2 regions of the Simplicispira sp. 125 genome follow, and region 2 is predicted to be linked to the other one. Evidence: predicted binding sites of a transcription regulator. Region 2 holds the regulator's gene; the other holds the start of a gene.

Region 1 (15,022 bases), 2.8 Mb from region 2:
CAGATTTCACCCATTGGTCCCGCGAGGCGCTGGCACCGCACGGCGTGTGGCTGGCGATGAAGGGCAAGCACCCGGAGGACGAACTGGCGGCGTTGCCCGCTGATGTGCAGGTGTTTCACGTGGAACAACTCGCGGTGCCGGGCTTGGGCGCCGAGCGCTGCATTGTCTGGATGCGCCCGGCAGCGCAAGATGGGCGGGGTGGGGCGGTCGCGTAAACTCGGGTGATTGGTGGTGCCCGTGTGTGCCAACCCCGTCATTGTCCGCGTGCGGGAAAAATTCGCAGGCGTGTTCTTCATCGGCTTTGGCATCACGCTGGCCTTTTCCAAGTAAAGCATCCTATGGCCAAGATTTTTTGCGTTGCAAATCAGAAGGGTGGTGTCGGCAAAACCACTACCACCGTCAATTTGGCGGCGGGGCTGGCCAAGATTGGCCAGCGCGTGCTGATGGTCGATCTGGACCCCCAGGGCAATGCCACCATGGGATCGGGCGTGGACAAACGCAGCCTGGAGCTCACGGTGTACGACGTGCTGCTCGAATCTTCCTCAGTGCAAGAGGCGGCTGTGTTGGCAGAAAAATGCGGTTACTGGGTGCTGGGCGCCAATCGTGAATTGGCCGGTGCCGAGGTGGAGCTGGTAGAACTGGAGCGCCGCGAAAAGCGACTCAAGACCGCACTGGCCCAGGTCGATGGTGACTACGATTTCGTGCTCATCGACTGTCCGCCGTCACTCTCGATGCTCACGCTCAATGGTCTGTGTTCGGCGCATGGCGTGGTCGTTCCCATGCAGTGCGAATATTTTGCGCTCGAAGGCCTGACCGATCTCGTCAACACCATCAAACAGGTGCATGCCAACCTCAATGCCGATCTGCAGATCATTGGCCTGCTGCGCGTCATGTTCGACCCGCGCATCACGCTGCAGCAGCAGGTGAGCGAACAGCTCAAGGACCATTTTGGCGACAAGGTGTTCCACACGGTGATCCCGCGCAACGTGCGCCTGGCCGAGGCACCCAGCTACGGCTTGCCTGGTGTCGTGTTCGACCCTGCGGCCAAGGGCAGCCAGGCCTTCGTGGAATTCGCCCAGGAAATGGTCGACCGCGTTCAGCGCATGCCCGCTCCCGCAAAAATTGAAGCGAAATTGGCTTCTGGCGCTTGATGGTCAAGCGTAGGCAGCTATCAAAACAATAGTACACAATCGTACATGGCATCTTCCAACATCCTGCTGCTGCCCGGGTGGCAGAATTCCGGGCCGGGGCATTGGCAAAGCCACTGGGAAACGTTACACGGCTACCAGCGCGTCGAGCAGCACGACTGGATGCGCCCGCTGCGTGGTGACTGGACAGCGCGGCTGGACGAGGTGGTGGTCGATGCCGACGGCCCCGTGGTGCTGGTGGCACACAGCCTGGGCTGCATTCTGACCGCGTGGTGGGCGGCACACTCGCAGCACACCGCCAAGGTCCGTGGCGCCTTGCTGGTGGCGCCGGGCGATGTCGAGCAGCCCGACGTGGCCGGGTACCTGCCCGGCTGGGCGCCCATTGCCCGCCAGCGCCTGCCTTTCCCGTGCGTGCTGGTGGGGAGCCGCAATGATCCCTATTGCCGCTTCGAGCGGGCGCAGGCGTTTGCCAATGGTTGGGGTGCGCGCTTCATCGATCTGGGGGCGCGCGGCCACATTAATGCCGAATCGAACCTCGGTGTCTGGCCTGAAGGCCAGACACTGTTGCACTCCTTGTTGAAAGACTGAATCCACCATGGTGACCAAAAAACCCAAAGGCCTCGGCCGTGGACTCGAAGCATTGCTAGGCCCCAAGGTGGCCGAAGCGGTGGAGCAGGCGCAGGCCGCCGATGCAGGCCTGCCCAGCAGCCTGCGCCTGGACGATATGGTGCCTGGCATGTACCAGCCGCGCACACGCATGGACGAGGGCGCTCTGTACGAGCTGGCCGAATCCATCAAGGCCCAGGGCATCATGCAGCCGATTCTGGTGCGCCGCCTGGCCGAGGGCGAGAGCGCGGGCAAGTATGAAATCATCGCGGGCGAGCGGCGTTTCCGTGCGGCGCGGCTGGCGGGGCTGGCCAGCGTGCCCGTGCTGGTGCGCGACGTGCCCAACGAGGCTGCCGCCGCCATGGCGCTCATCGAGAACATCCAGCGCGAAGACCTCAATCCGCTCGAAGAAGCCCAGGGCCTGCAGCGGCTGGTGAAAGAGTTTGGCCTGACGCACGAACTGGCGGCCCAGGCCGTGGGCCGCTCGCGCAGCGCAGCCAGCAATCTGCTGCGCCTGCTCAACCTGGCCGAACCGGTGCAGACCATGCTGATGGCCGGCGACATCGACATGGGCCATGCGCGTGCGCTGCTGTCGCTCGACCGTGCGGCGCAGATCACGGCGGGCAGCCAGATCGCGGCCAAGAAGCTCTCGGTGCGCGAGGCCGAGGCCCTGGTCAAGCGCATTGGCGCCGATTTCAGCCTGGTGCCGCAAAAGCCCAAAAAGGAAAAATCCCGCGACCTCAAGCGTGTGGAAGAAGAGTTGTCTGACCTGCTCATGGCCGACGTGGAAGTGCGCGTGAAAAAGCGCGTGAAGCGGGCAGGGCGCATGGAAGACATGGGTGAGCTGGCGATCCAGTTCGGTTCGCTCGAGGCTCTCAACGGCCTGATCGACAGGCTGCGCGGTCATTGAATTCCCGTGGTGTGACATAGCGCACGCCACGCTGCGCTGCGGGCGTGCGCGTGGTATGAAAAGCACCGCGGTCGGCCTACACTGGTACGTGGACACGGGAGAGGCGGCGCATGCAGCGCCCGCTGCCCGGGTTGCTTGTATCGGAGCCGGCATGACCCCTTTTTACCGCCCCTTCTCTTGTTTGTTGCTGGCACTGTGCCAGCACACCATCGCTGGGCGTTGAATCCATGGCCTGGCTGCGGCGTCCTCCCTGGCCTTTGCCCGCGCTGCTGGCCTGGGGCAGTGCCTGGTTGCTGTTTCTGGGGCTGCAGCGTGTTACGACGTCTGTACTGGCTTTGTTGCTGGCCTGCACTCTGGCTACAGCAGCGAGCGTGCTGGGCAGCAACTGGTGGCGGCGCGGGTTGATCGCCGCCGGGTTTCCGCTGGCACTGGCCCTGGCGGGCGGCGCGGCGGTGCCCGCCTGGGCCTGGCTGGTGCCGCTCGTATTGTTGGCGTTGGTTTATCCGCTCAATACCTGGCGCGATGCGCCCCTGTTTCCCACGCCACCCAACGCCTTGCAAAGTCTGGCCGCCCAGGTGCCGCTGGCACCGGGCGCGCGCGTGCTCGATGCTGGTTGCGGCCTGGGCGATGGACTGCGTGCTTTGCGCAGCGCCTACCCCCAAGCCCGGCTGGAAGGAGTGGAATGGAGTTGGCCGCTGCGCTTTCTGTGCGCCTTGCGTTGCCCCTGGGCCCAGGTGCGCCGGGGCGACATGTGGCGTACCGACTGGAGTGCCTACCAACTGGTGTATCTTTTCCAACGCCCGGAAAGCATGGCCCGTGCCGCCGCCAAGGCACAGGCCGAAATGGCGCCAGGCACCTGGCTGGTGAGCCTGGAATTTGCCGTGCCCGGCGTACTGCCGCAAGCGCAGCTGCGCTTGCCGGGCAACCGGGTGGTCTGGATTTACCGCATGCCTTTGTGCGCGAGTACGCGACGAACGGCGGAGGTGGCGCATGGCTGATCAAGTGCGTTCTTGTCCTGGTCGTGGCGCCTGCTTTTGGAGAAGCTGCAGACAGCTTCTTACACAAAATGGTCTGGATACAGGCAGAAATAAAGGGTTGCATTTGCTACATTCCCTGCTGGCTGCTGAAACACCAAGAACCAGATACCAGCAGCCGGGGGCTATGCCGTTTGCGCAGTCAAGGCGCGCCAGAGGGGGCGCGAGCGTCGATGCGGCCGCCCTTGCCTGTGCATCCTCGGCGCTGCGGCCTGACCGCAGTGGTGGTGGGGTGGCCGGGCCTTTCCTGGTCGACCCATTCAATTCACTGCAAGGACATCCATGAAATTCTGGCCATTGCCGCACGCCCGACTGTGGGGCGCACTCGTTCTGGGCATCGCCCTGACCGGCTGCGCCAACATGCAAAGCCACGACAAGTTGGCTTCCGAGATGCAAACCGCAGGCCAGACCAATGGCATCCCCGCCGCGCTGGCGCGGCTGGAGGCCTCGGCCACTACAGCCGACGAGAAGGCGGCGCTGCTTTACAACATGGAACGCGGCGAGCTGCTGCGCATGGACCGCCGCTACGAAGACAGCACGGGCGCCTTCATGCTGGCCGACACCAAGGTCAAAGAGTGGGAAGAAACCGCCCAGACCAATCCCAGCAAGCTCATGGGCACCGTGGGCGCTGCGCTGATCAGCGAGCGCCTGAAGGCGTATGAAGGCCAGGATTATGAAAAAGTCTGGCTGACCACGCGCCTGGCGCTCAACCGCCTGGCGGTGGGCGATTTTGAAAACGCCCGCGTGGACATCAAGCGCACCCACGAGCGCGAAGCCATCATTGCCGAGTTCCGTGCCAAGGAAACCCTGGCAGCCGAAGAAGAAGCCAAGTCCAAGGGAGCCGCTTCCGGCAGCAAGGAGATCAACGGCTATCCCGTCGAGACGCTGAACGACCCCGAGGTGCTGGCGCTCAAGAATGGCTACTCCAACGCCCTGTCGCACTACCTGGCGGGCTTCCTGTACGAAGTGCTGGGCGAATCGGGCCTGGCCGCACCCGGCTACCGCAAGGCGATTGAACTCAAGCCCGAAACCGGCGTGCTCGAAGAAGGCCTGCGCGGCCTGGACAGCCGCACCAGCTTCACTTGGAAGCGCCGCCAGCGCATGACCGACGTGCTCTTCCTGGTTGAAGCGGGCGATGCCCCGGCGCGCAAACCCAAGGCCTTTACGCTGCCTGTGCCCACGGGCAGTGGTCTGGTAACTGCCAGCCTGTCCTACCCGGTGATCGAGCCCTCGAATGACCCCTTGCTGAGCCAGCTCTCGGTGGCCGGTTACGACTTCAAGCTGGAAAAAGTCGTGGACGTGAACGTCATGGCACGCCGCGCCCTGAAGGACGAAATGCCGGGTATGGTGTTTCGTGGCGTCACCCGCGCCATTGCCAAGGGCGTGCTGCAGAACGAACTGCAAAAACGCGGCGGCCTGATCGGTGGCCTCATCGGCGCTGCCGCCTCCGTGGCGACCGAACAGGCGGACGACCGCATGTGGCGCATGCTGCCCGGCCGCGTGTACGTGGCCCGCGGCTACCTGCCGCCCGGTGAGCACCGCATCAGCATCAATGGCCGTCTGATCGACCAGCCCATCCAGATCGATGGCCAGTACGCCTTGGTGCCATTGCGTATTTACCACAACAGCGTGCTGACCGGCCAGGTGGCCAGCATCGGCCAACTGGCCGCGCAGGCCGCAGCGCCCGCACCGCAAAAACCTGCCGTGGTGGAAGCCGCAAAGCCGGAAAAACCGGTGCGTGCACGCCGTCCAGCCCGTACCCCACGCCCGGTCGCCGCTCCTGCGGCCCAGTAAGGCATTGAATTGACAGCAACTCCTCGAAAGGAACACCGCATGACCCCCCGCATGACCCTGGCCGCCTTGTGCACGGCCATTCTGACGCTGGCCGGTGGCGCACAGGCCCAGCAGCACGACCCGGCCACACCGGTTGCGGTGGCCTCCAAGGTTGCGCTGCGTGGCGAAGCCAACAACATCGCTGTGCGCGAGATCCGCATCGTGCGCAAGAACGACGTGCTGGTGGTTCAGGCCGACCTGGCCAACATGGGCCGCAGCGACCGCACCGTGTTCTACCGCTTCAAGTGGCTGGACAACGTGGGCAACCAGGTGGGCGACGGTGAGTCGTGGAAGCAGCTGGGCGTGCTGGGTCTGGGCCAGCAGACCATCAAGAGCGTGGCGCCCGGCGGCGCAGCCACCGATTTCCGGATTGAGATGAACGTAGAAACGCGCTGAGCGCAGCGCCTTGCAGGAGAAAACCATGAAAAAGACTTTCCAACGCCCCCTCGCCTGGGGTCTGGCGGCAGCCACGCTGCTGCTGGCTGGTTGCCAGAACCTCTCGTCTCCCGTGATCCGCTTTGACCGCCAGGTCAACTACGGCGACGCCAAGGGCGTGGAGCTGGTGACCAACGAGTTCGGCTCGTCCGATCTGCAGATGATTGCCGAGAAGATGACCGGCAGCCTGCTGGAGACCGGCATCTTCCAGGGCCGTCCCACGGTCACCATCTCCACGGTGAAGAACAAGACCAGCGAGTACATCGACACGACCAATGTGATGAACTCCATCCAGACCGCGCTGGTCAAGTCAGGCAAGGTGCGTTTTGTGCGCTCCATCAAGGAAATGCAGTCGGGCGTGGACGAGCTGCAGCGCCAGAACCAGAGCGGTCTGTACAAGCAGAACAGCACCGCAAAAATCGGCAACATGACGGCCGCCAAATACAGCATGGAAGGGGAGCTGACCAGCATCGTCAAGCAAAGTGCCTCGACCAAGGATGTGTACTACAAGTTCACGCTCAAGCTGTTTGACGTGGAAGAAGGCACCATCGAATGGCAGGACGAAAAAGAAATCCGCAAAACCAGCACACGCTGAGCCAGGAGCCCACCATGCAACGCAAAACCACTTTGAACGCGGCCCTGGCCGTCCTGGCCGCTACGGCCCTGGCCTGGGGCAGCGCGGCCCAGGCCCAGAACGCGGCCCCCCGCATTGCGGTCACCGATCTGGCTTACGCCCAGCGCGTGTCCGAGTATTTCATGGCGGGCCAGTATCAGCGCAGCAGCCAGATGAGCGCGCAGGGCAGCAGCGGCGGTGGCTACAGCAATGGGCCTTACAGCGGCTCGGGCTCGCACCACAGCCAGGGTTCCATGCAGGCCTCCGAGCAGGCCAGCGGTACCTACGTGGCCGGGCGCTACAGCTACATCGAGATGCGCGAACTGGGGGGCTACACCAACGACATCAAGGGCGCCATCCTGCAAGGCACTTACTTCAAGCTGGTGCAGGGCAAGGGTTTTGACGCGGGTGCGCCGCAAAACTCCAAGGCAGAGCAGGTCCTCAACCAGGTGCAGGGCGGCAAGATGGCCAAGCCGGTGCGCCAGAATGATGTGACCGACGTGATTGCCCGTATCAAGAAGGGCGAGTTCAAGGGCGCAGACTACGTGCTGTTCGGCGTGGTCTCCAGCATCGAGTTCACCGATGCGCTCTCGCCCTTGCAGGGCACGACCAGCGCGACGCGCCAGTACGGCCTGCAACTGCTGGCCGACTTTTCGCTGATCAACACCAAAACGTATGAAATCAAGGCAGCGTTTTCGGCACAGGGCGCGGGCAATGACACCAAGATCCTGTCGAACCGGGGCGACATTGCGCCGCCCAATCGCTCCAAGGTCATGAAGGAAACCTCGATCAGCCTGGCGAACGACGTGTACCAGCAGTTGGCCGGGCAACTGGGCTACACCGACGCCAACCTCGCGCGCGGCGTGCGCTCGGCGCCGCCGCCCCTGCCGGGCGGTGGCCAGCCGTATCCGGGGCAGCCCATGCCCGCGCCCCAGCCGCAAGAGCAGGTCATCATCCTGCGCTGATGGCGGGCTGGCGTGGCCTGTCCTAAGGCAGCTTCCCAGGCCAGCCCGGTGCTGGCCTTTTTCTTGGGCGCGGCGCTGGCGTTGGGGGGCTGCGCCCGCCCGCCAGCGGTTTCAACGTTGGAGAGCGTCCAGGCGGTCGAGGGATCGGCATCCGCATTCCAGGTGCACCCGCTTCCCGCAGCGCAGGGCGCCACCTTGCTGGCCCTGGAACGCGCACCCCGGGTGCTGCCCTTGCGCTACCGCGTCATCGTGGTGCCTGGCTCAGGCTGTGCGGGTATGGGGGCCTGGGCCGACCGTTACTTTGCCGGGCTGCTGCACGCCCAGGTGCTGGTGTTGCACAAGCGTGGCGTGCACCCCCATGCGCGCACCGCGCCGGGTGATTGTCCGGCGTCCTTTGTGCAGTCCGATGCCCTGTCCACATGGCAGGCGGATGCACAGACCGCCGTGCGGGCCTGGCAGGCCTCTTTGCCGGGCGGCGATGTATTGCCCACGGTCTTGGTGGGTATTTCTGAAGGGGCCGAGTTGTTGCCCGCCCTGGCGCCCGAGGTGCCGCGGCTGGCCGGTCTGGTGCTGCTCTCGGCCAGTGGCCTGGACCCGCACGAAGCGGCCGCGCTGCAGGCAAAGCGCCTGGGCGCCCTGACCGAATGGGAAGCCCTGGACCGCTTGCAGGCCAGCCCTGCGCGGGGCAGCACCGTGGCCCAGGGCCGCAGCCTGCGCTACTGGCGCGACCTGTGGCATTGGCGCCTGGCCGAGCCTCTGCGCAACGGCCCCTGGCCGCTGCTGCAGGTATGGGGCGAGGCCGATGCCTTGGTGCCCCAAGAGGCCTACCAGGCCTTTGCCCGGCGCGCCCAAGGGCGGGCGGCGCCGTACTGCGCCCGCAGCCTGCCCGGCACAGACCACGGCCTGCAGACCGCCACGCGGGATGGCGTGCAGCAGGTATGGGCCTGGCTGGAGCAATGGGCGCGGCAACCGGCTCTGGGGTTGTGCGCCCCGTTGCAGCGCTGAACGGAAGGGCTCGTGGCCTGTAATGTAGGGTTGTCCGCGTCAGCGCGGGCGCTGCATGCGAAAGCGCTGCTGTGGCCCCACCGTGAAGTAGTCCGCAGGCCCACCGGCCCGCAAAATGGGCGCCGCCTGTGCCGTGTCGTAAATGCCGTCCTTCAGCAGAGCCTTGTCGATATACACCGCCACCACCTCGCCCAGCACCAGCCAGGTGGGTACAGTCTGGCCGTCGGCGCGCTGCAACTGCACGATTTGGGTGCAGCGGCATTCGAAGCTGACGGGGCTCTCCTGCACCCGTGGCGCGCCGATCAGACGCGAGGGCGCAGGGGTCAGCCCGGCCAGTGCAAATTCATCCGTTTCTGGGGGCACGCTGGCGCTGGTCTGGTTCATGGCCTCGGCCAGGGGGTGCGTCGCCAGGCTCCAGCCAAATTCACCCGTCGCTTCGATGTTGCGCAGTGTGTCCTTGGCCCCGATGCTGGCAAAGCCGATGATGGGAGGCACGTAGTTGAACGCACTGAAAAAACTGTAGGGCGCCAGGTTCAGGCTGCCGTCGGGTGCGCGGGTGGAAATCCAGCCGATAGGGCGCGGCCCCACGATGGCGTTGAAAGGATCGTGCGGCAGGCCGTGGCCCAGGCGCGGTTCATAGAAATGGGTGTCGGTGTTCATGGTAGGGTCTGGATTTTTTTGCTACTCAAAATATAGCTGTTGGCGCTTGCTGGATAAGCGCTAGAAGCCAAAAACACTGAAACCCTGCAGAGCCTCGGCTCAACGCAGCGCCAGCGGTGCGGCGTCTGCGCCGAGCTGAAACACGCCCACGGCCGCCACCAGCTGGCGTGCGTGCTGGTCCAGGCTGTCGGCGGTGGCGGACGATTCTTCCACCAGCGCGGCATTTTGCTGCGTGACCTGGTCGAGCTGCTCCAGGTTGCTCGCCTGTTCTTCGGTGCGCTGAGGCAGGTCAAGGCTACCCGTCGCCACCTCGCTCGCGCCAGTGGCAATGCTGTTGCTGCTCTTGCGCACCCGCTGCTCGGTGGGCGCATTGCCAAACGTTTGTGTCGCACTGAACTGGGCCTGCATGGCCTCGGTGGAGCGCGCCTGCAGCGCTTCGCGTGGGGCGCGGGCGTCTTCATTGCCCGAGAGCAGGTTGGCCGACTGGGCGCGCTGCAGCTGCATCAGTTGAATTTCCTGTGCGGCCGCGATGGCCGGGGCCACGCCGGAGAGCGCGGTCGCCGACCGGGCCAAAGACGCCAGGCCGGTCGAAAGCACCAGTCCCAAGGGCACGGCCAGCATGGCCAGGATCAGCCGACCCACCAAGAGGAATTTACGCGACAGACGCAGGTCGTTGATCAGCTGTTGCATGGCATGCCCTTCAAAAACGGGTTTGCGTTTTTTCGGAGGCCGCATTGGGCCGGTATCGATGCGCGTGTCTCCATTCCAAGTCTTGGATAGGAGCGCCCACGGGCAGGCAGCGGGCCAAGGAAGCGCGCCCCATTTTGCGCCAGACCATGCCGTTTGCTTTCGGCAAAACCCGTAGTTTCAGGCGGTGTCGGGCGCAAAGGATGCTTGCTGCGCCGGGCCCAGCCAACGCCTCAGGGAGTCACAGGGGGCGCCGCAGGTGCCGCCCCGTGCCCATGGCCGATCGCCCTGCGGGTGTCTCTGCAGAGAGGAATTTTCAGCCGCGCTGGTCCTGGGGTGGCTCATTCATCTTGCGGCGGATCACTACGGCAAACGCCAGAATGCCCACCAGCATCATGGCGATGCCGATGATGCTCATCAACCCGTAGTCGGTCGAGAAAAGGTCGGTCAAGGCTTTCATGGCAGTCGCTCCCAGTTAAATACACAAATTATTTAAGGTTATTGTGCGGGCCGGAAGGCCTTTTTACGTTGACGCAAGTCAACGTATGCCCTGCTTGGAGTGGGGCTATTGGCGCATAAGCGTGGCCTGGCCCCGAGAAAACGCCCGCGCGCCAGTCGGCTGCGGGTCTGCCCGCATGCTGCGCCCCACAACCCCCACCAGGAAAAGCTTGCGGACAAGTTCTAAGATCCGTCCCATGACCACGACTACTGCGGGCACGCTCGGCCCTGTCCCCCTGCGCAAAGATGCACACACCATCGGCCTCATTGGTCTGGCGCATGGCACCTCGCATTTTTTCCACCTGCTGCTGCCGCCGCTGTTTCCCTGGCTGATTGATGAGTTTGGCCTGAGCTACTCGGAGCTGGGCCTGCTGGTGTCGGTGTTTTTCGTGGTCTCGGGCGTCGGGCAGGCGCTGGCCGGTTTTGTGGTGGACCGTGTGGGCGCGCGCCCCGTGCTGTTTTTGGCGCTGTGCAGCTTTGTCCTGGCGGCTGTATCGGCCGGGCTGGCGCAGGGCTATGGCGGCCTGATGCTGGCCTCGGCCCTGGCCGGGCTGGGCAATGCGCCGTTTCATCCGGTGGATTTCACCATTTTGAACAAGCGCGTATCGCCCCAGCGCCTGGGTCATGGCTTCTCCGTGCACGGCATCAGCGGCAACCTGGGCTGGGCGGCTGCACCTGTTTTCATGGCGGGTATTGCCGCAGCCACCGGCTCCTGGCGCACGGCCTGCTTTGCGGCGGCGGTGCTGGCCGCCTGCGTGCTGGCGCTGCTGCTGTGGCAGCGCGCGGCCATTGACGACCGCCAGGGCAGCTGGGCGCACCAGGCCAAGGGCGGCAGCGCGGCGCCCGCCGAGCACCCTATGGCATTTCTGCGCCTGCCCTCGGTGTGGATGTGCTTCTCGTTCTTCTTCTGGAGCACCTGTGCCCTGAGCGCCATCCAGAGCTTTGCCAGCCCTGCATTGCAAAAGATGTACGGCCTGCCGCTGAGCGTCACGGCCATGGTGGTGACGGGCTACATGCTGTGTGGTGCCGCCGGCATGGTGGTGGGCGGCTTTCTGGTGGGCCGCGTGGAGCGGCTGGAGAGGGTGATCGGCATCTGTCTGATGGCCTCGGCCGCGCTGCTGGTGCTGGCAGGCAGTGGCGTGCTGCCCGGCATGGCGGTGCTGGCCGTGACATCGCTGGCGGGCCTGGGCACCGGGCTGGCCGGCCCCTCGCGCGACATGCTCATCAAGCAAGCCGCCCCGCCGGGCGCCACAGGCCGCGTGTATGGCACGGTGTATTCGGGCCTGGACCTGGGCTTTGCACTGGCCGCCCCGGTGTTTGGCGCGCTGCTCGACCGGGGCTGGATCAGCGGCATCTTCTACGGCTCAGCGCTGGCGCTGGCGCTGGGCGTGGCGTCGGCGGCACTGGTGGGTGGGGGCGTGGCGGCGCGCAGGCTGCGGGCCGTGTGACACCGCACAAAATTTTGCCAAAAATGCCTGTAACGCAATAAATACAAGCGCTTGCAGCTATATAAAAAATAGCATTAAGCGCATGCCTACAGGGTAAAAATCTTGCCCGGGTTCAGGATGTTCTTCGGGTCCAGGGCTTGCTTGATGGCGCGCATCATGTTCACCGCGCCACTGCCCGCCTCGTCCCGCAGGAAGCCCATTTTGTGGATGCCCACGCCGTGCTCGCCCGTGCAGGTACCGCCCATGGACAGTGCGCGGGCGACCAGGGTGTGGTTCAGGGCCTCGGCGCGCTCGCGTTCTTCGGGCCGGTTCGGGTCGATGAGGTAGCCGAAGTGGAAGTTGCCGTCGCCCACATGGCCGACCAGAAAATAGGGCAGGCCACTGGCATCGGCCTCTGCAATGGAGTCGAGCAGGCAGTCGGCCAGGCGCGAGATGGGCACGCAGGTGTCGGTGGAAATGGCGCGGCAACCCGGGCGGCTTTGCACGGCCGCAAAGTAGGCGTTGTGCCGTGCAGCCCACAGGCGTGTGCGCTCTTCGGGCGTGCTGGCCCACTCAAAGGCGTTGCCGCCGTGTTCCTTGGCGAGCTCTTGCACGGTTTCGGCCTGCTCTTGCACGCTGGCGGGGGAGCCGTGAAACTCCATCAGCAGCATGGGCTCTTCGCGCAAGCCCAGTTTGCTGTGCTGGTTGACCATGCGCACCGAGTGGGCGTCGATGAGCTCACAGCGCGCAATGGGCACGCCCAGCTGGATGGTCTGGATGACGGTGTGCACCGCCGCTTCGATGCTCGGGAACGAACACACTGCCGCCGACACCGCCTCGGGCAGCGGATACAGGCGCACGGTCACTTCCGTGATGACGCCCAGCGTGCCTTCGCTGCCCACGATCAGGCGCGTGAGGTCATAACCAGCGCTGCTCTTCTTGGCGCGCGTACCGGTGCGCAGCACCTCGCCCAGGGCGGTCACCACTTCCAGCGCCAGCACGTTCTCGCGCATGGTGCCGTAGCGCACGGCGTTGGTGCCGCTGGCGCGCGTGGCGGCCATGCCGCCAATGCTGGCGTCGGCGCCGGGGTCGATGGGGAAGAACAGGCCTGTGTCCTTGATCGCGTCGTTGAGCTGCTTGCGCGTGATGCCGGGTTGCACCGTCACGGTCAGGTCTTCGGCATTGATGGAAAGTACCCGGTTCATGCGGTTCACATCGATGCTGATGCCGCCTTGCACCGCCAGCAGGTGGCCCTCGAGCGAAGAACCTGCGGCATAGGGAATGACGGGTACGGCGTATTCATCGGCCAGGCGCAAGGCGTCTTGCACGTCCTGCGTATTTTCGGCAAACACCACGGCCGAGGGGGGCGGGGCTTGCAGTGAGCCTTCGTCGCGCCCGTGCTGTTCGCGCACAGAAAGCGCCGTAGAGCATTGCGCGCCAAAGCGCTGTTGCAGCGCCTCCAGAAAAGCCTGCGGCACGGGCCGCAGGGCAATGGTGGGAAGCAGGTGAGAGGCTTGTGTGGGGGCATTCATCGGTGGTCTCCAGTGCGTTCAAAAGAATACCACCGGGCCCCCTGCGCTGCACCCTGCCCGTCACCGGCGTGTCAGGGTGCGCATGGTTTCGTCAGGGCTTGGCGCCTTCGTCGAATTCGTTGCGTGACAGAGCGCCGTCGTGGTTGGTGTCGAGCTGCTCAAAGCGGTTGCCAATGGCTGGCAGTGTTTTGGCTTCTTCGGCGCTGAGCTTGCCGTCACCGTTGGTATCGGCGCGGTCAAAGGCGGCGCTGGCAGGGGAGGGGGCCGCCGTAGGGCTGGTGTGGCCGGAAGGGGATTTGGGCATCGCGCCCGTGGTGAAGGGGCTTTGGCCCGTGGTTTGTGCGGGTGCGGTGGGTGACGGGCTGGTTTGGGCATGCAGCGATGCGCTGCCGCCCAGCGCCATCGCGGTGATCAGCATCACGCTGCGGGTATCAAAAAATTGGGGGCTCAAAAATGTGGTTCGTTTCATGGGTGGCGTCCTTTGCCAGAGTTGATCAGGACTTCATTGCACTGCAGCAAGGCGCCCGGCGCTAGCACTTTTGCCTGCTGTTGCCTGCACCAACATTTGTGCGCGCGGTGTAAGAGCGTGTTCATACCAGGGTGTTTCGATGGTCAGCGACAATGCGGACCTGATTGCACGCAAGGACGTTTTCATGGGCAAACGACTCACACAGATCGCCACGCGCACGGGCGACGATGGCACCACCGGCCTGGGCGATAACACGCGCGTACCCAAGCACCACCTGCGGGTGCAGGCCATGGGCGATGTGGATGAACTGAACTCGCACATCGGCCTGCTGATGTGCGAACCTTTGCCGCAAGAGGTGCGCGAGCTGCTCATTGACGTGCAGCACCAGCTGTTCAATCTGGGCGGTGAACTGTCCATTCCCGGGTTTGAGTTGCTCAAAGACGCAGCGGTGCTGCAACTGGACCAGGCACTCGAAGTCCACAACGCCACGCTGCCGCGCCTGCAGGAATTTATCTTGCCCGCCGGCACCCGCGCCGCCGCGCAGGCCCATGTGTGCCGCACCGTGGCCCGCCGCGCCGAGCGTGCCGTCGTGGCGCTGGGCAGCCAGGAGGCTGTGCGCGAAGCGCCGCGCCACTACCTCAATCGCCTGTCAGACCTGATGTTCGTGCTTTCGCGCGTGCTCAACCGCATGGATGGCGGCGACGACGTGTACTGGAAAAGCGAGCGTCTGGCGCGCTCAGCACAAGACTAGCGCAAGGCCAGATTCGTTATCAAAAACAAAAACGAAGTTACAGGCGACTTCTTTATCGGGCCGAAGCTTTCCCCCTTGATTTTTAGCGAACGACTGACCCCGTACGTTCCGTACGACAAACGCGCTGCCAGCGCGGGCGCACGCTAAACGGGCAAAATGCTTGATTTGCAAGCATTTGTATCCGAACCGGGGGACATATGAAGATGGGTGATCTGAAGATTGGCACGCGCCTGGGACTGACGTTCGGGCTGCTCATCGTGATGATGCTGGCCATTGTGGTGGTCGGCTTGCTGCGTTTTAGCTCGGTGGCGCAGGTCAATACCCGCATCATCGAAGAGGACTGGGTCAAGGCCGAGGCGGCTAACGTCGTTAACGTCACCACGCGGGCCAACGCCCGCCGCACCACAGAGCTGGTGCTGGTGACCGACGACGCCCAGCTCCAGGTCATC
Region 2 (15,022 bases):
GGATGCAAGGCATTGCGCTCGCCCACGCCCTCGGACAGCAGACTGATCACGGATTCCGTGTTTTGCAGTAACTCCTGCACACAGTCGGTGACCAGCGCCTCGCTTTCAAGACGCGCCAGCATAGGCCCGCCCTCCACCTTCTCGACGAGCTTGCGGTAGTTGCGCGTGGCCGCCATGAACCGCTGGTCACAGGCGTCCAGCCGACGATGCTGCTCCAGCAACTGCAACCGCAACCGCAGGGCCGAATCTTCCTGCTCTGTCGCAGGGCTGGCCGACGCCGTGCCATTTTTTTGCTGGCGCTGATCAAGGGACGTCGCCGCCTTCTCTAGTAGCGCTGTAGCGGGGGCAGGATCGCTCTTGGCAGGAACGTAGCGGACTTCTGCAAGACCCAATCCGCGCAGAATCTCGATCTGGGACTCTGAGGCAATGCGGAAGCTGCTGACGGGAAAAGGATGGCTCATCCAGTTCAGTCCGAGCTGGATGTACATACCAATACGCAATTGGTCTATGGCGATAGGTATGGCGGTGTTGTCATCCATTGCAGAGGTGCGTCGCGGAAAAGGCCCGTGAAAGGAATGCGCGCCCCATTATCAAGCCATCTGGAGATACTTTTGCTGACATCGCCCCAATGGCGCTTTTGCGCCACAAAAGGACTGAGATAACGCGGTTTCTATTACTGACAGATCAGCGACGGCCGGTATACCAGGTCCATCCACAAGGCCCAGCAGGCCACAGCCATCAACAAGAAACCCGCAAACCGGGTCCCCCAACTGGCGCGCAGGACATTCATGCGTACACGCAAGTGCTGCCACAGCCACGGGCCAGCCAACAACCACAAGCCGCTACCCACGCCAAACAGCGCCATGCTCAGCGCTCCCTGCCACGCGCCACCACTCAGGGCCGCCACCAGCAAGGCCGAATACAGCAGCCCGCAAGGCATCAAGGCCCATAGAAATCCGGTGACAAACACGCCTCCCGGCGCCTGCACCAATGGCCGGACACGATTCCACACGCTGCGTCCTGCCTGCTCCACCCATGCCGGCTGGCGTGCCTGCAGCACCATCATCAGGCCCCAGGCGAGCACGGCCACATGCATGAACGTCCAGACCGGGCGCAACGCTGCCGTGTGTTGCGTCATCCACGCCAGACTCTGCATGGCCATGGCAGCCAACGCACCCACGGCCGCATAGCCTAATAATCGCCCGCTGTGGTATGCCACCAGTCTGCGGGCCAAACCGCCCGGGCGGGGCAGCCAATGCAGTGTATGTTCGGTCGCCTGGTCAGGCACCTGCGGCAGCGCCTGGCCGGTCACGACAGAGCACGGCGCGGCGCACATGGCAAGACAATGAGGCCCGCCTGCGAGCCCCATGAGCAACGCAGTCGAGGCCAAGGAAGCCAACATGGGGTTTAGATGATGCGGGAAAACCGCGCTCTGTTCTTGTCGGCTTGCAGATACCGGTCAAACACCATGGCAATGCCCCGCACAAAGTACCAACCCATTGCCGTCACTTCGATGCCCTCAGGACCCAGGACAACAAGGCCTTGCCCCTCCATCTCCTTCAACTGCTCCAACTCGGTGGCAAAGTAAGTGCGAAAGTCAATCAGCCAGGATTGCTCCATGGGTTCAAAAAGCAATTCTCCCTGGCACATCAAAGCCATGATGACGGCACGGCGCACCAGGTCGTCGCGCGTCAGCGCCAGGCCGCGTACCACCGGCAGGTGGCCCTGGTTGAGCCGATCGTAATAGTCGTCCAGGGTTTTGGCGTTCTGGCTATAGGTAGCGCCCACGCGGCCAATTGCAGAAACCCCCAGGGCAATCAGGTCGCAGTCGGGCTGCGTGCTGTAACCCTGGAAGTTGCGGTGCAGACGCCCCTGGCGCTTGGCGATGGCCAGCGCATCGTCCGGCAGTGCGAAATGGTCCATGCCCACATAAACATAGCCCGCTGCGCTGAATGCCTCCAGCGAACGCGACAGCATCGACACCTTGGCCGATGCCATGGGCAGGTCTGCCCACACAATGCGCCGTTGCGGCTTGAAGCGCTCGGGCAAATGGGCGTAGGCATACAGCGCAATGCGGTCGGGGCGCAACTCGGCTACCTGCGCCAGCGTGCGGTCGAATGAATCAGGGGTTTGCTTGGGCAAGCCGTAAATCAGGTCGACGTTGATGGAATCAAAGCCAATGGAGCGCGCCGACTCGACCAGGGAAAAAACCTGCTCCTTGGGCTGGATGCGGTGCACGGCTTTCTGCACTTCAGGGTCGAAATCCTGCACACCGAAGCTCAGGCGGTTGAATCCCAGTTCGTGCAGCAGGGCCAGCCGATCTGCATCCACGGTACGGGGGTCGACCTCGATCGAATACTCACCGCCGGGCACCAAAGTGAAATGGTTGCGCAGCATGCCCATGAGGTCACGCAGCCCCTCATCGGAGAGAAAGGTGGGCGTGCCGCCACCCAAGTGGATCTGGCTGACCACCTGGCCCACGCCGCAGTGCGCCGTGTGTAACTCAATCTCGCGGTTCAAATAGCGCAGATACACATCAGCACGATCATGGTGCTTGGTAATGATCTTGTTGCAGGCGCAGTAATAGCACAGCGACTCGCAAAACGGGATGTGAACGTACACCGACAAGGGCAAGGCCTTGCCCACGGCGCTTTGCCTGCGCTGCTGCAGGGCCAGCACGTATTCGTCCTCACCGAAGGCATCAACAAAGCGGTCAGCGGTGGGGTACGAGGTGTAACGGGGTCCCGATACATCAAACCGGGTGAGCAATTCAGGGGTTACAACAGTCATTTAGGTTCCTAGCTGGCTTTTCTAATGTGCCCCAGATTAGCGGCTCGAATCTTGATTTTGGTCAAGCACCTGTTGGAGCTACTGGCTCTGTTCTGGCAAAAATGCAGAATGGGTGATAATTTGACTTATGTCAGCCCCAACCCGCATCTCCATCGTCCCCGCATCCCATGCCGACGAGTCGTCGGGCGCTCTGTCTGAAACCGGACAGGTACCCGTTCACATGACACCCCAGGCGTTCAAGGTTGCGTGTTCGAACTGCAATTTGCGTGAATTGTGCATGCCGGTGGGTCTGAACGACGAACAACTCAAGCGCATTGACGATGTCGTGGCGGTACGGCGAAAGATCAAGCGTGGCACCACGCTGTTCCGCAATGGCGAACAGTTCACCTCGCTGTTTGCCATCCGCACAGGCTTCTTCAAGACCTGCGTAGCGACCGAGGACGGGCGCGACCAGGTCACAGGCTTTCAAATGGCCGGCGAGATCATCGGCCTGGACGGCATCGTCAACGACCACCATACCTGCGATGCAGTGGCCCTCGAAGACGCCGAAGTCTGCGTCATGCCCTTCGACCGCATTGAAGAACTGTCGCGCGAAGTCAACGCCCTGCAGCACCACGTGCACAAAATCATGAGCCGCGAGATCGTGCGTGAGCACGGCGTCATGTTGCTGCTGGGCAGCATGCGCGCTGAAGAGCGATTGGCCGCCTTTTTGCTCAACCTGGTGCAGCGCCTGCATGCACGCGGGTTCTCGCAGTCAGAGTTGGTGCTGCGCATGACGCGCGAAGAAATCGGCAGCTACCTGGGCCTGAAACTTGAGACCGTGAGCCGCACTTTCTCAAAATTTGTGGAAGAAGGCATTGTCGAGGTCAAGCAGCGCCATGTGCGTATTTTGAGCCCCGATGCCCTCAAACGCATCGTCAATAGCCAGCAAGCCTGTCACTAGCGCGCCCACAAAAGCGCCGCCATCGCAATGCTGCAACATGGCGAAGCAAAAAAACCCTGAACCCGCTTGGAAAGCCGATTTTTTACCAGTAGCATTCCGTATGCCAGTGGAAAAGCAGGTTTTCGCTGGTGCATTGACCCATCCCAACAAGGAAATTCCCAACATGGCAACTGCAAAAAAAGCCCCGGCCACACCAGCCGCTGCTGCCAAGACCGCTGCTCCCGCCAAGAAGCGCACCCCTAACGCCGCGTTCATGAAAGCCCTGACGCCCAGCCCCGCCCTGGCGGCTGTCGTGGGTGCAGCACCGCTGCCACGCACCGAGGTCATCAGCAAGCTGTGGGTCTACATCAAGGCCAACAACCTGCAGGACGCCGCCAACAAACGCATGATCAATGCCGATGCCAAGCTCAAGGAAATCTTTGGCAAACCCCAGGTGTCCATGTTCGAAATGGCCGGCCTGATTGGCAAGCACGTGAAATAACGAGCGACTGCGCTCCCCAAAGCCGGCTTTGCCGGCTTTTTTTCGTCTGTTTGATCTGATCCTGTGGCGAAAATACATCAACACGAATGATAATGACTATCGTTTGATTTAACATCCTTGTGCGCGATACCCGCACAGCCACGCCTTTGCCAGCCACTGCCTAGCGCTCCACCTTGGCGACACCTTCTGCGGTGTCCATTGCATTTCCAACCAACGGAGGCCACTTTGGCAAAGAAACCCACGCAGCAGCGTTCCGCAACGCTTTTGCACAACGCATATTCCCCTGCTGCTGAAAAGGCCCTGATTCCGCTGGGCGCACTGATGCTCGCAGCGTCCATGAGCAGTTGGGCCCAAACCACCGATAACGCGGCCACCCTGTCCACGGTGACCGTGAAAGACACGGCGGAGATCCAGAGCAAGGACACCGTGCGGGTGAAGAAAACTACCGTGGGCAAGGGAAATCAGGACATCCGCGACATCCCGCAATCGGTCACCGTATTCACCGAAAAGTTGATGAACGACCGCAACCAGGATGACTTCCGCGAAGTGCTGCGCACCACGGCGGGCGTGACCTTCCAGTCCGGCGAAACGGGTGAAGAAGACGTGCGCCTGCGCGGGTTCTCGCTCGGCCAGGCGGGGGACATCTACACCGATGGCATGAAGGATGCTCCACTGTACGAACGCGACACCTTCAACCTCGACCGCGTCGAAGTGCTCAAGGGCTCGGCCTCCATGTTGTTTGGCAAGGGCTCGACCGGCGGCGTGGTCAACCAGGTCAACAAGGCGCCTTTGCTGATCGACCAGCACGAAGTCTCGTACACCCTGGGCACCGGCAAGGAAAACCGCCTCACCGGTGACTTCAACTTCAAGACCGGCGAGAACGCCGCACTGCGCCTCAACGCCCTGGTACACGACTCCGACAACGACGGTGCCAAGCAGGACAAGCGCGGCATAGCGCCGACGTTTGCCTGGGGGATCGGCACGCGCGATGAGTTTTCTATCGGCCTGTACGCCTTGGATGTCAAAGGCCGCCCCAGCTACAACAGCCCGTGGATCAACGACAACGGCAAGATCGTGCCCACACTTCCGGCAAAAAACTACTACGGCCTGGCCAGCGACCACCTCAACACCTCGTCGCAGTACGTCACGCTGGGCCACATTCACCGCTTTGGCGACGGTGGCGAGCTGCAGACGCGCCTGCGCCACGGCAAGTATGAGCGCGACCTGCTGGCCAGCGTAATCCGCTTTGGCACGCCCATCACCGCTCTCGACCAGATCAACGCCAGCACGCCGCTGACGCGCACCTCCAAAGGCCGCATCGGCGACAGCACGATGACGCAGCTGCAAAGCGACTACACCCACTCGTTCAATTGGGGTGGCAAGAAGCACGACATCCTGGCCGGCGTGGATTACTACCACGACGACGCCAACCGCAACTCGAGCTATGCCAACGCAGCGGGCAATTCGTCGGCCACCAACGGCCTGGGCACGACCGTGGGCACGCCCAACAACGGAGCCTGGGCACCCGATATGCGCGCTCCGGTGGCCTATAACACCTTCAAGGCACAGAATATTGGCCTGTACCTGCAAGACACGATGTCGCTGAACTCGACCATCAAGCTGGTCGGCGGCCTGCGCTACGACCAGTTCAAGGCCTCGTACCGCAACGCGAACGGCTCTTTGAGCGATGAAACCTCGGACGGCTTGTGGAGCCCCCGTGTGGGCGTGCTGTTCCAACCCGATGAACTGGCGTCTTACTACGTGTCGTACGGCTCCTCGTTCAACACCTCGGCCGACACCTACCAATTCGGCAGTGTGAACGCCAATACCGGTTCACTGGCCGACACACCGCCCGAAAAAAGCCGCAACTTTGAGATCGGCGGCAAGTGGGAACTGTTCGAGCGCCGCGCCCTGCTGGGCGTGGCCGCTTTCTACAGCGAAAAATTCAACGAGCGCAACACCGACCCCGACAACCCTGGTTACCTGCTCTCGGGCAAGCGCCACGCCACCGGCATGGAGTTCAACCTGGCGGGTCGCATTTCGCCGAAGTGGGAGATCTTCTGGAACCACACCTGGATTCCCAGCGCAAAAATCGACAAAAGCACTACGGTGCTCGCCGCCAACGGCGGTGGCGCACAGGTGCAGGGCGATCGCCCGGGCCTGACGCCCAAGCACAGCGGCAGCCTCTGGAGCACCTACGCGGTGACGCCCAAAGTGCGCGTAGGCGGCGGCCTGACCTACCGTGGCGCACAAAACCCCGAAGGCTCGCGCGCCATGGAGGCCAGCAGCTTTGTCACGGCCGATGCGATGGTCGAATACAGCTTTGATGACAAAACCTCCCTCAAGCTGAACGTCCAGAACCTGACCAACAAGCTCTATGCCGATGCGCTGTACCGCGGCTTCTACGCCCCTGGCGCCCCGCGCTCGGTGCAACTGGTGCTCAAGACGCGCTTCTAAGTCCCTGCCTGCCTGCTGCATCCACCATGTTCCTGCATCTCAAAAACATTCTCACCCCCCAAGAGGTCGCCACTGCCCGCAGCCTGCTCGGCGACGATGCTCCTTGGGTGGATGGACGCAGCAGCGCAGGGGCGCAGGCCCTGGCGCACAAGCGCAACGAGCAACTCGCGCAGGACAGCACCCAGACGCAGCAACTGCGCGCCCTGGTGCTGTCTGCATTGCAGCGCGATGCCGTGTTCTTTTCTGCCGCGCTGCCCAAAAAAATATTCAACCCGCTGTTCAACCGCTACCGCGGCGAAAGCAACTTCTACGGCGCCCATGTGGACGGTGCCGTACTGCGCTCCAAGGTACCCGACCAATGGGTACGCAGCGACATTTCCTGCACCCTGTTCCTCACCGACCCGCAGGACTACGACGGCGGCGAGCTGCTCATCCAGCACCCGCAGGGCGAGCGCGTCGTGCGGCTGCCTGCAGGCGACATGGTGCTCTACCCCAGCTCCACGGTGCACCAGGTCACGCCCGTCACGCGGGGTGCCCGCGTAGCCAGCTTTTTCTGGATCGAAAGCATGGTGCGCTCGACCGAGCAACGCCAGTTGCTGTTCGACATGGACATGGATTTGCTCAAGCTGCGCAGCGCCATCGGCGAGAGCGCGCCCGCCGTCGTCGGGCTGACGGGCACCTACCACAACCTGCTGCGCATGTGGGCTGATGCCTGACTTAAAAACAATAGCTGCTTGCGCTTGATGGTATTGCCCTAGAGGCCATTTTGACTAAAACTTTTTCACTGCAGCGCCAGCCTATTCCAGAAGACACCGTGGCCCTGGCCGACTACGCGCAGCATGCACGCCAGCGCCTGGACGATCCCGCCTGGGCCTATTTCAGCGGCGGCGCTGCGGACGAAATCACACTGCGCGCCAACCGCAGCGCCTGGGACGGGCTCACCCTGCAGCCGCGCATACTGCGCTCTCTTGCCGGCGGCCACACCCGCACCACCCTGCTGGGGCGCACGCTGGCCCACCCCATTTTGTTGGCCCCGGTGGCCTACCAGCGGCTGGCCCACCCCGACGGAGAACGGGCCAGCGCCTATGCGGCCGCTGCGCTGGGTGCAGGCATGGTGCTCAGCACCCAGGCCAGCACGCCGCTGGAAGAAGTGGCCCAGGTCTTTCTGGACGACCCGGCGCGTGGCCCGCTGTGGTTTCAGCTCTACCTGCAGCACGACCGGGGCTTCACCCGCGCGCTGGTGCAGCGCGCAGAGGCCGCAGGCTACGAAGCCCTGGTGCTCACAGTAGACGCCCCCACCAGCGGTGCACGCGACCGCGAACGCCGCGCAGGCTTTCACCTGCCACCCGGCATTGCAGCGGTGAACCTGGCCGGGCTGGCTCCGCCGCCCCCTCAGCCGCAAACCACGGACGGTACCCACCTGCTGTGCCAGGGCCTCGTCGAGCACGCCCCCACCTGGGACGATGTGCAGTGGCTGCAATCACAGACGCGCCTGCCGGTGCTGCTCAAGGGCGTGCTGCACCCCCAGGATGCGCTGCAGGCGGCCGCCCTGGGCGTGGCTGGTCTGATCGTTTCCAACCACGGCGGCCGTACGCTTGACACGGCACCTGCCTCGGCCCATGCACTGGCGCGGATTGCCGATGCCCTGCAAGGCGCTCTACCGCTGCTGGTCGATGGCGGCATCCACCGCGGCACCGATGTGCTCAAGGCCCTGGCACTGGGCGCAACGGCCGTGCTGCTGGGCCGCCCCGCCATCTACGGGTTGGCCACCGCCGGCGCCACCGGTGTCGCCCATGTGTTGCGCCTGCTCTGCGACGAACTGGAAATGGCCATGGCCCTGACCGGCTGCGCCACGCCCGCGCATGCCAGCCGCGCCCTGCTCGAATAACCTGTGTTTATCCATCCCAAAGATCCACACATATTGCTAATGCGATGGATTCGCATTTATAATTTCATCACTTTATCCACCACTGACTGCCATGATCGTCTGTGTCTGCCGCCGGGTCTCTGACCGTGAAATCGCTCGCCACGTTCGTGCGGGCATGGGCTTTGACGAAATCCAGTTTGAACTGGGCGTGGCCACCCAGTGCGGCCAGTGCGAAGGCTGCGCACGCGATGTGGTGGCCCAGTGCCAAAGCAGCCACCCGGTTGCTGCATTGCACAATACAGCCGCATGCACACCGTCAACCTGCGCCTGTGCAGGTTGAGCCGCCATGGAGCTTTTCACTACACTGCTGATCTGCCTGCTGCTGGTAGTGGGTTCCCTGGGCTGGATTTTGCGCCGTTAAAAAACGCCTCATTTCTGCCGTGGTGCAGGCCTGTACTGCGCTGACTGCTATTCATTTTTTATGTCAACCTACGATCGATTCGAGCAACCCGGAGGGCTGAGTCGCACCGCTGTCATCGCCATCGGCGTGGTATTGCTGCATGTGGCTGGCCTGTGGGCCCTGCAAACCGGCCTGCTGCGCCGCGCCGTGGAAGTGGTCGTTCCCGTCGAGTTGTTGAGCGAGTTCATCACCCCGCCCGCGCCCAAGGTGGCACCGCCCCCGCCCCCCGCGCCCCCGCCGGTGCAGCCCGCGCCCAAAATTCAAAAGCCCCGCCCAGCCCCCATGCCCATGGCGGTGCCCGACCCCACGCCTGCGCCCAACGCCCCCCTGGGCGTGACGACACCACAGCCACCCGCGCCGCCCATCGAGGCGCCTGTGGAAGTGGCGGCACCACCGGCGCCCCCTGCCCCACCGGCCCCCGCGCGCATCGAACTGCCATCGAGCAACGCCGCCTACCTGCAGAACCCGGCGCCCAGCTACCCGGCCATCAGCAAACGCATGGGCGAACAGGGCAAGGTCATGCTGCGCGTACTCATTGGTACCGATGGTCTGCCGCAAAAGGTGGAGGTCCAGAAATCCAGCGGTTTCGACCGCCTCGACCGCCAGGCCCAGGACACCGTCAGGCGCTGGCGCTTCGTGCCCGGCAAGCGCAACGGCGTGGCCGAAGCCATGTGGTACCAGGTGCCCATCAATTTTGTTCTCGAATAATTTTCAGGAGTTCTCATGGAATCGCAATTCGGCCTTGCCAACGTCTGGACCCAGGGCGACTTCGTCACCCGGGCTGTCGCCGTGCTGCTGCTGGGCATGTCACTGGCCTCGTGGATCGTCATCCTGGTAAAGGCGCTGGACATCGTCAAATACAAGAAGCACGCCAGCGCGGTGCAAACCTTCTGGCACAGCGAAGACTTTGCCGCCGGGCTGACCCGGCTGGGCAGCGACCCCTCCAACCCCTTCCGCCAGCTCGCCATGGAAGGGCGCGAAGCCACGGCGCACCACCGCAACACCAAGGGCCAGTTGCATGAGAGCCTGGACATCAGCGACTGGATTACGGGCAGCCTGCGCAACTGCATCGACGGTTTTACCGCCCGCCTGCAATCGGGCCTGGCGATCCTCGCCTCGGTCGGCTCCACGGCGCCTTTCGTCGGCTTGTTCGGCACGGTCTGGGGCATCTACCACGCGCTGCTGGCCATTGGCACCTCGGGCCAATCCACCATCGACAAGGTGGCAGGCCCCATTGGCGAGGCCCTGATCATGACGGCGCTGGGCCTGGCGGTGGCCATTCCAGCCGTGCTGGGCTACAACGCCCTGGTGCGCGGCAACAAGCACATACTCATGCGCCTCAACAGCTTTGCCCATGACCTGCACGCCTACTTTGTGACCGGCGCCCGGGTGAATGCCCAGGGCGACAGCGGCAACGTGCGCCCGCTCAAGAAAGGCGCCTGACCATGGCCTTTGGTACCCAGGACGAAGCCGACGAGGTGATGAACGAGATCAACATGACGCCGCTGGTGGACGTCATGCTGGTGCTGCTCATCATCTTCATCATCACCGTACCGGTGATGAAGCATTCGGTGAATGTCGATCTTCCACGCGCAACCAACACGGCCGAAGAACTCAAGCCCGAGACGGTGCGCTTGAGCGTAGCGGCCGATGGCACCTACTACTGGAACGGCCAGACCATTGACGATGCCGAACTGGCCACCCGCCTGCAAGCCGAAGGCGCCCGCGAGCCGCAGCCCGACCTGCACATCCGCGGCGACCGCGAAGTGCGTTACGAACGCGTGGCCCAGGCTCTGGCCGCCGCCCAGCGCGCGGGCGTGCGCAAGATTGGTTTCGTGACCGATCCCCAAGAATAAAAAACTTCAAAATGTGCTGGACAGTTTGTTGAGAATGGTTATCATTACCTGCATCGCACAGCACAGCTTTTTGTTCCATGCACGCCACCACCCTGCACCTTCCCGTCCTGTTCAGCCAGACCCCGCCCGCAGCCTCCCCTGCCGCAGTGCCCCGTGAAGACCATCTGCCAGCGGTAGAAAGCCATGCCCTGCTGCAAGGCCAGAAGGCAGTCACCATCCACCACAACGGCGCTCTCTACCGCTTGCAGGCCACGCGCCTGGGCAAGCTGATTCTGACCAAATGAATTTCAGCGCGCCTGCCACAGCAACCCGCGTGCAGGGCGCAACGATCATCGTGGGGCGACTCCCGGACTGACAGTCCAGTCCGTGAGAGTCGTTTTTGCCAGCCAACGGTACTCCCGCGTAGCCAGGCTTTTTTTCCACCGATCCAGCAAAAAACCGGCCATTGGCCGGTTTTTTAATGAAAAGTGGCTGTAACGCCCTTCCATTAAGCGCTAGCAGCTCTTTATTCCATAGCAAAATATCGATTACAACCCGAGCGCAGCAATCCCGGCCTTGGCAATCTGAGCGTCTTCAGTCGATTTGACGCCGCTCACGCCCACGGCGCCCAGGCACTGCCCGTCCTTGAGGATCGGCACGCCACCTTCCAGCAAACCATCGATCGTTGGAGCGCTCAGGAAAGACGTGCGCCCGCCATTGACGATGTCTTCATACACCTTGCTCTCGCGGCGCCCCAGGGCTGCCGTGCGGGCCTTGGAAGGCGCGATGTGGGCAGAAATGGCCGCCGCGCCGTCCAGCCGCTGCAGTGAGAGCAGGTGGCCGCCGGCATCGACGATGGCAATGGTTACGGCCCACTGGTTTTTCAGGGCTTCGGCTTCGGCAGCGGCGGCAATTTTCTTGACGTCGGCCAGTTCAAGTTCAAAGGTGGTCTTCATGCGGTATGCGGCCTTGTGGGCCGTTGTTCAGTGGCCCGTGGGCCTGGGTGATGGAACCGAAAGGATAGCGCGGGGTCACACATCCGTCATTGGCTTGCAGGGCAAAAGAATCCTGACCCAAAACGAGGTAGTGCCCGCCATTGCAAATGGCTGTATGCATCACCATCTACAATCATGCGGCCTGCGCTGTGCAGGTCACTCAGGAGAGAAACGATGAACGATCGGGTCACCACCCTCCCCTCTGCGGACTATGGCTACGGCATTTCGCAGGAGCAGCGCCACAAGGTGATGCGCAATACCTACTGGCTGCTGGCGCTGAGCCTGCTGCCCACCGTCTTGGGGGCATGGCTGGGCGTGGCCACGGGCATCACCCAGTCGCTGCGCGGCGGCGTGGGCCTGATTGTCTTCATGGGCGGCGCCTTCGGCTTCATGTTCGCCATCGAGAAAACCAAGAACTCTGCCGCCGGTGTCCCCGTGCTGCTGGGCTTTACCTTCTTCATGGGCTTGATGCTGTCGCGCCTGATCGGCATGGTGCTGGGCTTCTCGAATGGCACCGAGCTCATCATGACGGCGTTTGCCGGCACGGCCGGTGTTTTCTTTGTCATGGCCAGCCTGGCCAGCGTCATCAAGCGTGACCTCTCGGGCATGGGCAAATGGCTGTTCGTGGGCGCCCTGGTGCTCATGGTGGGCGCGATGGTCAACGTGTTTGTCGGCTCGTCGGCCGGCATGATGGCCATCTCGGTGGCGGCCATTGGTATTTTCAGCGCCTACATGCTGTACGACCTCAAACGCATCCTGGACGGTGGCGAGACCAACTACATCAGCGCCACGCTGGCCCTGTACCTGGACCTGTTCAACGTGTTCCAGAGCCTGCTCGCTCTGCTGGGCATCATGGGCGGCGAGCGCGACTGATACCGCACCCAACCATCCTCGCAAAGGCTCCCTCGGGAGCCTTTTTGCTGGGCATATACCCGCAGCATGCCTCAACCCTGGCGCCGGGTTGCCGATAATGGAGAAAGATGTTCCCTCAAAAATCTGCCATGCCCCGCCGCATTCTTCTGGCCGCAACCGTGGTGTCACTGCTCTCGGGCTGTGATATTCCCGGGCTGGGCCCCGACCCCCGCATCGCTCAGCGCGAGGAGGAGGCCAAGGCCATCGGCGGCGCCTGCCGCCATGCGCTGCGCGGCCTGGAGGACTGCTACGCGCTCAACCCCAAAGCCAGCAAGGCCGCGGTCTTCAACGGCTGGAAAGACATGGATCTGTACATGCGCGAAAACAAGATCGAGGGCTCGCCCTCGGTCATGGGCAAGGCACCCGGCGCCGCGAAACCTGCGAGCGACATCGAAACGGAACCTGCAGAGAAAAAGTCCTGACCGCTCAGTCGGCATCCCGCTCGAACACCGCCATGCTCTCCACATGGGCCGTGTGCGGAAACATGTTGACCATGCCCGCTGCCGTGCAGCGGTAACCCGCCAGATGCACCAGCAACCCGGCATCGCGCGCCAGCGTGGCGGGGTTGCAACTCACATAGACGATACGCTTCGGAGGTGTCCAGTGTTCAGCCCCCGCAGGCAGCGGCGCAGCACCCTCGACTCCGCGGCGTGCCTGCTCGATGGCGGCCAGGGCCTGGGCCAGCGCAAAAGCGCCATCGCGCGGAGGATCAACCAGCCATTTGTCCGCCACCCCATCCTGCACCAGCATTTCAGGCGTCATCTCAAACAGATTGCGCGCTACAAAATTAGTAGCTGCCAGCGCATTACCTTCCTGCCTTAGGGCCGAATTTCTATCATAATTCTCGCGGGACCGCGCCACCAGAGTCTCACTGCCCTCGATGCCCAGCACCTCGCGGGCCTGGGTGGCCAAAGGCAAGGTGAAGTTGCCCAAACCGCAGAACCAGTCGATCACGCGCTCGTGCGGCTGCACATCGAGCAGGCGCAGGGCGCGCGAGACCAAAACGCGGTTGATATGCGGGTTGACCTGGGTGAAATCGGTGGGCTTGAAGGGCATGGTGATACCGAACTCGGGCAGCGCATAGGCCAGTTGCTCGCCGCCTTCATCAAGCAGGCGCACTGTTTCGGGGCCTTTGGACTGCAACCACCATTGCACGTTCTGCTCGGCAGCAAAACTGCGCAGGCGCACCAGATCCTCGCCGCTCAGCGGCTCCATGTGGCGTAGCACCAGCGCCGTCACGGTGTCGCCACAGGCCAGTTCGATTTGCGGGCAGGTGTCACGCGCATCGAGCGAAGTGATGAGTGCGCGCAGCGGCATGAGCAGGGCACTGACATGCGGCGGCAGCACCGGGCAAACTTCCATGTCGGCCACATAGCGGCTCTTACGCTCGTGAAAACCCACCAGCACGATCCCTTTTTTGATCACGTAGCGCACCGACAAGCGCGCCCGGTAGCGGTAGCCCCAAGTAGGCCCCTCGATGGGGCGCAGCAGCATTTCAGGCTTGACCTTGCCCAGGTGCCACAGGTTGTCTTCCAGCACCCGCTGTTTGACGGCCACCTGGGCGCCCACATGCAGGTGTTGCATCTTGCAGCCGCCGCAGGCGCCAGAATGCAGGCCGAAATGCGGGCATCCCGGCTGCACGCGCTGCGGTGATTCGCGGTGAATCGCTGTCAGGTGGGCCTGTTCCCAGTTGTTCTTCTTGCGGTAGGTGCTGGCGCTTACCCGCTCGAACGGCAAGGCTCCTTCCACGAAGACCACCTTGCCATCACTCTTGTGGGCCACGCCCTGGGCTTCAAGGTCCAGGGATTCAATCTCCAGCCAATCGGGCGTGGGGGAGGGCTGTTTTTCTGTCGGTTCACTCATGCTCTGATTGTCTCAGAGCCTCAGCGCGGCCGCCGCCGACCCCAAGGCGGGCTCAGCGGGATTTTTCCTGCCCGGCCTGTCGCGCCACGGGCAGCTTGTGCACTTCCACATCGCATCCATAGTCTTCGAGCGAAAACACCAGAGTGCCGCCAGGAAGCACCTCGGCCAAGGTCTCGTGCAGGGGACGGGACAAATCCACCGGTGGCTCGGGCGCGCGGTACACCACGCTTTTGTCAGGGCCATACACAACATAGCAGGCGGCAAAGGCGCCTTGGCTGAACAGGCCAGCCGCCAGGACAGCGGCGGCCATAGAGAGCATGCGCATTGGGTTTTTCTCCTTCTCTGGGGTTCTCTGGGGTTCTTTGCGGGCCATTATGCAGGCAGGCACCGCTGTTCAAAAGCATGGATTCAGTCCAGTG

Evidence for each region. Region 2 encodes FNR, which switches genes on or off when oxygen is low (the NO sensors DNR and NnrR bind a similar motif). Its sites were predicted from a motif close to TTGATNNNNATCAA; they were not measured.
Region 1: C8D04_RS14840 (DUF3149 domain-containing protein) is a predicted target of FNR. The motif match lies at 10,425-10,438, and genes of this name have one in related genera.

What each region holds. Positions count from the first base shown of each region.
Region 1 is NZ_QEKM01000001.1:3,169,930-3,184,951, forward strand. It holds gene rsmG (16S rRNA (guanine(527)-N(7))-methyltransferase RsmG) at 1-215, shown strand, start outside; gene C8D04_RS14785 (AAA family ATPase) at 339-1,151, shown strand; gene C8D04_RS14790 (alpha/beta hydrolase) at 1,197-1,736, shown strand; gene C8D04_RS14795 (ParB/RepB/Spo0J family partition protein) at 1,744-2,664, shown strand; gene C8D04_RS14800 (class I SAM-dependent methyltransferase) at 2,892-3,662, shown strand; gene C8D04_RS14805 (hypothetical protein) at 3,981-5,492, shown strand; gene C8D04_RS14810 (YcfL family protein) at 5,532-5,927, shown strand; gene lpoB (penicillin-binding protein activator LpoB) at 5,953-6,561, shown strand; gene C8D04_RS14820 (hypothetical protein) at 6,576-7,544, shown strand; gene C8D04_RS14825 (alpha/beta hydrolase) at 7,557-8,549, shown strand; gene C8D04_RS14830 (flavin reductase family protein) at 8,589-9,209, opposite strand; gene C8D04_RS14835 (hypothetical protein) at 9,309-9,899, opposite strand; gene C8D04_RS14840 (DUF3149 domain-containing protein) at 10,213-10,356, opposite strand; gene C8D04_RS14845 (MFS transporter) at 10,592-11,842, shown strand; gene C8D04_RS14850 (FAD-linked oxidase C-terminal domain-containing protein) at 11,929-13,353, opposite strand; gene C8D04_RS14855 (EF-hand domain-containing protein) at 13,445-13,822, opposite strand; gene C8D04_RS14860 (cob(I)yrinic acid a,c-diamide adenosyltransferase) at 14,007-14,573, shown strand; gene C8D04_RS14865 (methyl-accepting chemotaxis protein) at 14,777-15,022, shown strand, end outside.
Region 2 is NZ_QEKM01000001.1:332,098-347,119, reverse strand. It holds gene C8D04_RS01660 (HD domain-containing phosphohydrolase) at 1-539, opposite strand, end outside; gene C8D04_RS01655 (sulfite exporter TauE/SafE family protein) at 674-1,402, opposite strand; gene hemN (oxygen-independent coproporphyrinogen III oxidase) at 1,408-2,790, opposite strand; gene fnr (fumarate/nitrate reduction transcriptional regulator Fnr) at 3,011-3,733, shown strand; gene C8D04_RS19170 (SWIB/MDM2 domain-containing protein) at 3,897-4,214, shown strand; gene C8D04_RS01635 (TonB-dependent siderophore receptor) at 4,551-6,671, shown strand; gene C8D04_RS01630 (Fe2+-dependent dioxygenase) at 6,698-7,387, shown strand; gene C8D04_RS01625 (alpha-hydroxy acid oxidase) at 7,438-8,559, shown strand; gene C8D04_RS01620 ((2Fe-2S)-binding protein) at 8,651-8,878, shown strand; gene C8D04_RS01615 (energy transducer TonB) at 9,020-9,706, shown strand; gene C8D04_RS01610 (MotA/TolQ/ExbB proton channel family protein) at 9,722-10,441, shown strand; gene C8D04_RS01605 (biopolymer transporter ExbD) at 10,444-10,854, shown strand; gene C8D04_RS01600 (hemin uptake protein HemP) at 10,932-11,138, shown strand; gene C8D04_RS01595 (heme-binding protein) at 11,382-11,789, opposite strand; gene C8D04_RS01585 (Bax inhibitor-1/YccA family protein) at 12,003-12,701, shown strand; gene C8D04_RS01580 (hypothetical protein) at 12,830-13,162, shown strand; gene rlmD (23S rRNA (uracil(1939)-C(5))-methyltransferase RlmD) at 13,167-14,603, opposite strand; gene C8D04_RS01570 (hypothetical protein) at 14,656-14,928, opposite strand; gene C8D04_RS01565 (Lrp/AsnC ligand binding domain-containing protein) at 15,012-15,022, opposite strand, start outside.